2 regions of the Robertmurraya mangrovi genome follow, and region 2 is predicted to be linked to the other one. Evidence: a T-box and tRNA genes for the amino acid it is inferred to sense, from the RefSeq annotation. Region 2 holds a T-box; the other holds one or more tRNA genes.

Region 1 (4,196 bases), on a different contig from region 2:
GTCAGTGGAGTAACAGCTTTATGGTTTGTTAAAGAAGTAGACGAGGGGGATCGGGAAGTACAAACGAATGGTCGTTCCATCTACGTAGAAAAATCAAAAGAAGTCTTTCTTGACGATATAATGACTATTGATTATTCCTCTAGTGCAAATTGCTATCAATTAAAAAGTCCTAATCAGTATTTAAATCCAAGGATGAGCTTTTTAATAAAAACAAATCTTTAAATAGGAAAATCTCATTTTATTCCCTATTATACCCCTGACAAAGGGGCTAAAAACGCAAAAAAGTGAATGTTTCTCTTGTCCTTTACATTAAATGGTATTAATGCGTTTTACCATCAATGGGCAGGAGGGACAAGATGAAAGTAAAGAAAGTAATGGTTGTTGTGGTGAGTGTATGGTTACTAACCGCTTGTATGCCTCTCGGTTTGGAGGAGGCTATTCAAAAAGAGATTCCTTTTAATGTTGCAAGGGTCTTACACAAAGAAGAAGTACCCCATGGTGTAGTCATTTTATATACAACAAAGCAAGAAAGTAAATTAGGAGAATTTGAGACCATAACAGCTGCCTTTTTAAAAGGAGACGACCAAAATGGCTGGAGTAATGCGGGGAATAACCATTGGGATTATTATGAACACAAACAGTTTACCACTTATAAAAAAGCTTTTTATGATTACGACACAAAAGGTAAGCTAGAAAATAAAATCAGTCTCTTATTAGGGAAAATTGAAAATAAAAAGATTAGGAGCATAGAAGTTGCCGGGAAAGAATATGAAGAGGCTAAAGTGATTGAAGTAGATGGTGTAAGGTACTATTATCAGTTTGGAGAGTATTCAAAGGTAAGAGGGTTAAGCAAAAACGGTAAAGTAGTGTATAGGACAAAGCTTCCTAATTAACTAAAAAAAGAAGAAAGAGACTACAAGGGTAGCCTCTACATAGGAACATTTAATGGGAGAATGTGATCGCGCAAAAATTCATCAAGCATCTTTTCATAATCAGCTTTATTTTCATTGAGTGATTGGGCGTGAACGCCGTTCATTGCCATAAATAATTTTTTTGGACCTTTTTTCCTCTCAAACAACGCTTCAGTCATGGAAGGTAAAATGAAGTCATCTTTTTTACTATGAATAAACAAAATAGGCTTTTTTATATTCTCTATAACGGAAATTGGAGAAACATCACGTAAAGAATATCGATCTCTCATTCGAAGAAAAATATTTGCAATAGGAATGACGAGCTGAGAAGGGATTTTAAGCTCCACTTTAATTCTGTGAGCCAGCTGTTCCTTAAAGTCAGAGAAAGGACAATCGGCAATATAGAAATCAGCCCCATCCTCTAATAACCCTGCATATAAAATCATTGTTGCTGCTCCCATGGATTCTCCGTGTATACCTAATTGTATACTTGATCCTTTTTCTGCTTTTAACCAATCAACTACTGCTTTTAAATCATATTTTTCGTAGTAACCATAACTCGTAGTTTTTCCTCCTGATTCACCGTGCCTACGATGATCGTATATCACGCAATTAAACCCTCGCTCTAAAAAGAGATTCATGTACTTCACTGAATTTAATTTGTTTTCTGTTACACCGTGACAAATAATTACATATCGATCAGCTCGATACGGTTCTACAACAATAGCTTTTAATGAATAACCGAAAGGAGAAGAAATTAAAACTTCTCTTTTTGGTAGTTCATCGTAGTGTAATGGATTAAGTCTTCCAGCTTCTTTTTCACGATTTAAAATAAATAAATCATCTTTCCTCTTCAAAAACATAAGGCGGTTCGTAAAGTACAAGCCAAATGTTGCTACGAAAAAGATAAATGAAAAAAGGAAACGAATAGTTCTTCTCAGAAGACATCACCCCTTTGAACCTGTTTAAATTATTTTACCACTTAGAGGGAAATTTAGACAAAAAATCAACTTAAAGTAGGAGATTCGAAAATTTAATGAGGAAAGCACCTCTATAAAATAATAATAAATTAAAATAGTTCCTAAAAAATGAGTAGGAGACTAGAAAAAAATCAGCCCAATGTTTATTGAAAATATTATTGACATAACATTATAATTGATAGTAATATAAGAAATCTCGACAGGATAATAAAATATTTCAAAAGAGATTCATACAAAAAAACGTTGACAACAAAGTAGTTGTTATATATAATTTATAACTGTCGCAGATTCATTAATAACTATTCTAAAATAGTTTTAAATAATGGCCCATTGGTCAAGCGGTTAAGACACCGCCCTTTCACGGCGGTAACACGGGTTCGAATCCCGTATGGGTCACCAAGTTTTTTTTACGGAACGTAGTGGAGTAAAAAGAAAACTTCCTTAATCCTTTACGAAACGTAGTGGGATAAAAAGAAACTTCCTTCAAGGAGGATTAGCTCAGCTGGGAGAGCACCTGCCTTACAAGCAGGGGGTCGGCGGTTCGATCCCGTCATCCTCCACCAAAACTTTTTTACGAAACGTAGTGAAGTAAAAAGAAACTTCCTTTTTCAAAACATTCATGCCGGTGTAGCTCAGTTGGTAGAGCAACTGACTTGTAATCAGTAGGTCGTGGGTTCGACTCCTATCGCCGGCACCATTTATTCAGAAAATATTGAGAGCCATTAGCTCAGTCGGTAGAGCATCTGACTTTTAATCAGAGGGTCGGAGGTTCGAGTCCTCCATGGCTCACCAAAGCTTTTTGCGATAGCAAAAGAATTTTTCCATACGCGCCCGTAGCTCAATTGGATAGAGCGTCTGACTACGGATCAGAAGGTTATGGGTTCGACTCCTTTCGGGCGCGCCATTATCACTTATACGACTATGGGGCCTTAGCTCAGCTGGGAGAGCGCCTGCCTTGCACGCAGGAGGTCAGCGGTTCGATCCCGCTAGGCTCCATCTAGATTTTTTCACGAAACGTAGTGTAGTGAAAAGAATCTTCCTTAACGTTTCCATAATTACGGAGGTATACCCAAGTCCGGCTGAAGGGATCGGTCTTGAAAACCGACAGGCGGGTCAAACCGCGCGGGGGTTCGAATCCCTCTACCTCCTCCATTTTGCGGGTGTAGTTTAATGGTAAAACCTCAGCCTTCCAAGCTGATGTCGTGGGTTCGATTCCCATCACCCGCTCCAATTGGGGCCTATAGCTCAGCTGGTTAGAGCGCACGCCTGATAAGCGTGAGGTCGATGGTTCGAGTCCATTTAGGCCCACCAGATAATCCTAAATAAAGAAGAATCAATACTAACTATTCCGCAGTAGCTCAGTGGTAGAGCATTCGGCTGTTAACCGAACGGTCGTAGGTTCGAGTCCTACCTGCGGAGCCATTTTTTATATGGGGAAGTACTCAAGAGGCTGAAGAGGCGCCCCTGCTAAGGGTGTAGGTCGGGTAACCGGCGCGAGGGTTCAAATCCCTCCTTCTCCGCCATACATAAATTGTAATTCAACACTAATCAAAAGATGGTTAGTGTTTTTTGTACTATAAAGGCTTTTCTTGTTAAGAATCTTTTCTTATTAAGAAATAAATAAGATTTCGTTAAGAAGGAATTAAAACTCTCGAGGTAAGATAGTCCTATACGACTTAATTCAGGAGGTACATTGTGGGAGTTTCAGAATTGAATATTCATCTCTTTAGAAAAATAAATGATTTAGGAAAAGAATACACATATTTGAATCCGTCATTTGTCATTATTACTGAATATATGGTGATTTTTTTAGCCCTGAGTGTGGTTTACTTTTGGTTTACGAGAACCGAAAATAATAGAATGATGATTATATCTGCTTCTTTTGCTTTTATTCTTGCTGAAATAATAGGTAAGACAGCAGGTAAGTTTCATTCTAATCTTCAACCATTTGCAGAATTATCGAGTGTAAATCAATTAATAGATAAAGCAATCAATAATTCTTTTCCAAGTGATCATACAATCCTTTTCTTTTCGTTTTGCGTTTCTTTCATGCTTTTTAAGAAGAAAGCAAGCTTCTTGTGGATTTTGTTAGCCATGCTAGTTGGACTTTCTCGAATTTGGGTGGGAGTTCATTATCCTTTTGATGTTCTGGTGGGAGCTTTAGTAGGCAGTATCTCAGCAGTACTAAGTTATATTCTAATACAGAGAGTAAAACTATTTAATAAGCTTCTTGAGATATATGAAAAAGTTGAAAAAAATCTACTTCCTGTAAAAGAAAAATCAAAGGATCTCTAATGACATAAAT
Region 2 (4,196 bases):
AAAAGATAGAAATGATTAAAAGAGAACCGGTTCTAATGATAGATGATATTGGTGCTGAAACCATGACAAGTTGGACAAGAGATGAAGTACTTGGTCCACTGTTACAGTTTAGAATGCTAGAAAACTTACCAACCTTCTTCAGTTCAAATTTTGATTATGACGGCCTAGAGCACCATTTGACCTATAGTCAAAGAGGGGAAGAAGAAAAGATGAAGGCTCGCCGTATTTTAGAGCGCATCCGATATCTATCCACACCTGTTTTAGTAGACGGGCCGAATAGGAGAAGGTAATAAAACATTACTATAAAATTGCTGGACGAAATATTTTCGTTCAGCTTTTTTATTTACTTAGGAAAGTAAGTGGCCCGAGTGGAAATTAGCGGTCTTCATTAAGAGAAAAATACCAAGTCATTCCTTTTCTCGCTTCTATTTTGGCCAAGTCCCCCATATACATGAAAACAGAGACTAGTGTTCTGCAGATCCTGACCTTAATTTATAAGAAATCTGCAGAGTTTAAATTTTCGAGGGGGGATTTGGTTGATTGAAATCATCTTCCAAAATAAGAAGGATGCTAAAAGACTATATCAATATCTACAGCAAAAGTTGCAAACCTTCCATTTTAGAAAAAATGATATTCTTCTTTTAGAAGATCAACATATAGTAAAAGTTAGTTACAATATCGAACTAAATGATTTAGTGAAAAGGGCTTTCTCTCATTTTATAATGGAGATCAAACAGGTTGAGTGGCTCCAAATCATTTTAAAAGAACAATTCTTTTATGAAGATGAGGATGAACAACAACAAATAATTGATATTGTCCAAGCCATTCTTGATGGGAATAGAATTGATTTACATTCTTTTATTGAGGACGACGATCAAGTGCATCGTCTGGAAGAGACGATTGATCAAATGTTCCAAGAAAACGTTTCTTTTTCATTTGATTCTTTCGTTAGATTTCGGATGAGGCCATTTATAGATTCCTTAGGTAAATACGTAGAATTAGCAATTGATGAATACAAAATGGAACAAGAATATCAGATGTTTATTCAAATGTTAAGAGAATTTTTGAATGGGAGAAAGGCGAAGATTAGTCAACTTCATCTCATGATGGATGACGAAGTAACCTTTTATGATGCACAGTTTTATGAGATTAAAAGGGCAGAGTTAGTAAGGATGGTTGATCGTAAGTTGATTTCAAATCATCCTGTTTATATAGATTCTGTAACCATTGCACCATTACTTTCCATTTCACCAGAAACGATTTATTTATATACAGATGATTGTGAGCAACCGCTTATTCGAACCATTTGCAATATATTTGAGGAACGGATGATTATCAAACCGTTAACCTCCTTTTATGATATGAAGAGAAAGATTTCTATGACAGCAGAAGAAAAAATGTAGAGAATGCCCTTGATTTTCCCATTTTAACAAACTATAATAACGTACATAGCATTGGCCCGTTACATATCATTTCTTATTTCGGAAATACTTTTTAAATGGAGCCAAGCAATTGCAAAATTAGATTAATGTAAATGTCTTGATGAGGACATGGGTATTCTTGTACGGTTTTCAGAGAGGGAAGGGATTGGTGCAAACTTCCTAACACGATATGAATGCTTACCACCTCTAAACTTCAATCAGGAACAGCACTCGGAACTACGAGGTTAAGTATTGATTGACGGCTAAAAACCGTTACCTTTTTTTCTAAAGTCACAATCATGTGTTTATTATTGTGAAAATTAGGGTGGAACCACGTGTTAATGATAACTCGTCCCTTTCATAGGGACGGGTTTTTTTATTTTGCTTTTTTAAACGAAGGAGGAAAAAAATTATGTCAGACGTTGTTAAATTATCGTTTCCAGATGGAGCTGTGAAGGAGTTTCCAAAAGGTACGACAACGGAAGATGTTGCAGGTTCAATCAGTCCTGGACTAAAAAAGAAAGCCTTAGCTGGTAAAGTTAGTGGTCAATTATTTGACCTTCGCCGTCCAATTGAAGAGGATGGATCAATCGAAATTATTACTCAGGACCATGCAGATGCATTAGAAATTTTACGTCACAGCTCTGCACACTTACTAGCACAAGCAATCAAACGTTTATATAAAAACGTTAAGCTTGGTGTAGGTCCAGTAATCGAAGGTGGATTCTACTATGATGTTGATGTAGAAGAAGCAATTACGCCTGAAGATTTAACGGCCATTGAAAAAGAAATGAAAAAAATCATCAACGAAAATATCGAGATCGTTCGTAAAGAAGTGAGTCGTGAAGAAGCAATTCAACTTTACAAAGAAGTTGGTGACGAATACAAGCTTGAGTTAATTGAAGCTATTCCTGCAGGTGAAACGGTAACTATTTACGAGCAAGGTGATTTCTTTGACTTATGTCGTGGAGTTCACGTGCCATCTACTGGAAAGCTAAAAGAATTTAAGTTATTAAGTATCGCTGGTGCTTACTGGCGTGGAGATAGCGACAACAAAATGCTTCAACGTATTTACGGAACTGCTTTCTTCAAGAAGGAAGATTTAGAAGAGCATTTACGTCTTTTAGAAGAAGCGAAAGAACGTGACCACCGTAAGATTGGTAAAGAGCTTAACTTATTCATGAATTCAATGAAAGTTGGACAAGGCTTACCATTATGGCTGCCAAAAGGTGCAACGATTCGCCGTATCATTGAGCGTTATATCGTGGATAAAGAAGAGCGCCTTGGTTATGATCACGTTTACACTCCAGTAATGGGTAGTGTTGAACTTTATAAAACTTCAGGTCACTGGGATCATTACCAAGAGAATATGTTCCCTGTAATGGATATGGACAATGAGCAACTAGTTCTTCGCCCGATGAACTGCCCTCACCATATGATGATTTTCAAAAATGGTATTCATAGTTACCGCCAGCTTCCAATCCGTATAGCTGAACTTGGTACAATGCACCGTTATGAAATGTCTGGTGCTTTATCAGGGTTACAACGTGTTCGTGGGATGACTCTAAATGATGCTCATATCTTTGTACGTCCAGATCAAATCAAGGAAGAGTTAAAACGTGTCGTTCAATTAGTGTTAGAAGTATATAAAGACTTTAATTTAAATGACTATTCATTCCGTTTGTCATATCGTGATCCTCAAGATACAGAGAAATACTATGCAGATGATCAAATGTGGGATCGTGCACAAAGCATGCTAAAAGAAGCAATGGACGAGCTTGGATTAGATTACTTTGAAGCAGAAGGGGAAGCGGCATTCTACGGCCCTAAACTAGATGTTCAAGTAAAAACAGCTTTAGGTAAGGAAGAGACTTTATCAACGGTTCAATTAGACTTCTTATTACCAGAGAGATTTGAATTATCATACATCGGGGAAGATGGAAAGCAGCATCGTCCAGTTGTTATCCACCGCGGAGTTGTTTCAACAATGGAGCGCTTCGTTGCCTTCCTAATTGAAGAGTATAAAGGAGCTTTCCCAACTTGGTTAGCACCTGTTCAAGTACAAGTGATTCCAGTTTCTCCAGATGCTCATTTTGAGTATGCAAAACAAGTACAAGAACAATTACAAGCAGAAGGTTTCCGTGTGGAACTTGACGATCGTAATGAGAAAATTGGTTACAAAATCCGTGAAGCGCAAATGCAAAAAGTACCATATATGCTAGTTGTTGGTGATAATGAGGTTTCTGAAAACGCAGTGAATGTTCGTAAATATGGTGAACAAAAGTCAGAAACACTTCCATTTAGCGACTTTATGGAAAGCCTTAAAGCGGAAGTAAAACGCTCATAATTTAGTGAGAAAAGAGAGGTGTAAAAGCCTCTCTTTCTTACGTAGAGAGAATAAAATTAATCAAACTAATACCATGTAAAAAATGGTTTTATAAACAAAATATCAAAAAAGACTTGTCATACTTAAATATATTTGCTACAATTCATTTCGTTGCAGTAAATATTGATTCGTTGACACAAGGTCATCTTTTGTGATATAGTTGCTTAGGTAAATTGAATACGAGTTTGAGGAAAAGAAGAAGCACCCGCTTCTCACCTGATTGACGCAGTTAAGCAGTTGGCAGGTTTTACGAACGTTTCTAGTTAAACTTTATTGTTTTCGTAAAGTGTGGGTGTTTTGTGCATCCACACTTTTTTGTTTATCTAATGAAGTTTATCAAATGTACGATTCAACCTTTGAGTCATAATCTTAGCTAGAAATATGGTGCA

Evidence for each region. The T-box of region 2 lies ahead of thrS (threonine--tRNA ligase). A T-box ahead of a tRNA ligase gene usually reads a tRNA of that ligase, here a tRNA-Thr.
Region 1: it has a tRNA-Thr gene. The T-box ahead of thrS (threonine--tRNA ligase) is inferred to sense a tRNA for this amino acid. The anticodon was not compared.

The regions. Positions count from the first base shown of each region.
Region 1 is NZ_JAXOFX010000002.1:391,529-395,724, forward strand. It holds gene SM124_RS05015 (iron-sulfur cluster biosynthesis family protein) at 1-222, shown strand, start outside; gene SM124_RS05020 (hypothetical protein) at 357-893, shown strand; gene SM124_RS05025 (alpha/beta hydrolase) at 929-1,852, opposite strand; tRNA gene SM124_RS05030 (tRNA-Glu) at 2,216-2,290, shown strand; tRNA gene SM124_RS05035 (tRNA-Val) at 2,379-2,454, shown strand; tRNA gene SM124_RS05040 (tRNA-Thr) at 2,513-2,588, shown strand; tRNA gene SM124_RS05045 (tRNA-Lys) at 2,608-2,683, shown strand; tRNA gene SM124_RS05050 (tRNA-Arg) at 2,719-2,795, shown strand; tRNA gene SM124_RS05055 (tRNA-Ala) at 2,815-2,887, shown strand; tRNA gene SM124_RS05060 (tRNA-Ser) at 2,951-3,043, shown strand; tRNA gene SM124_RS05065 (tRNA-Gly) at 3,048-3,121, shown strand; tRNA gene SM124_RS05070 (tRNA-Ile) at 3,126-3,202, shown strand; tRNA gene SM124_RS05075 (tRNA-Asn) at 3,239-3,313, shown strand; tRNA gene SM124_RS05080 (tRNA-Ser) at 3,324-3,414, shown strand; gene SM124_RS05085 (undecaprenyl-diphosphatase) at 3,587-4,186, shown strand.
Region 2 is NZ_JAXOFX010000007.1:6,702-10,897, reverse strand. It holds gene dnaI (primosomal protein DnaI) at 1-290, shown strand, start outside; gene SM124_RS11960 (putative sporulation protein YtxC) at 537-1,403, shown strand; T-box leader at 1,531-1,781, shown strand; gene thrS (threonine--tRNA ligase) at 1,834-3,768, shown strand; ribosomal protein L20 leader region at 3,995-4,130, shown strand.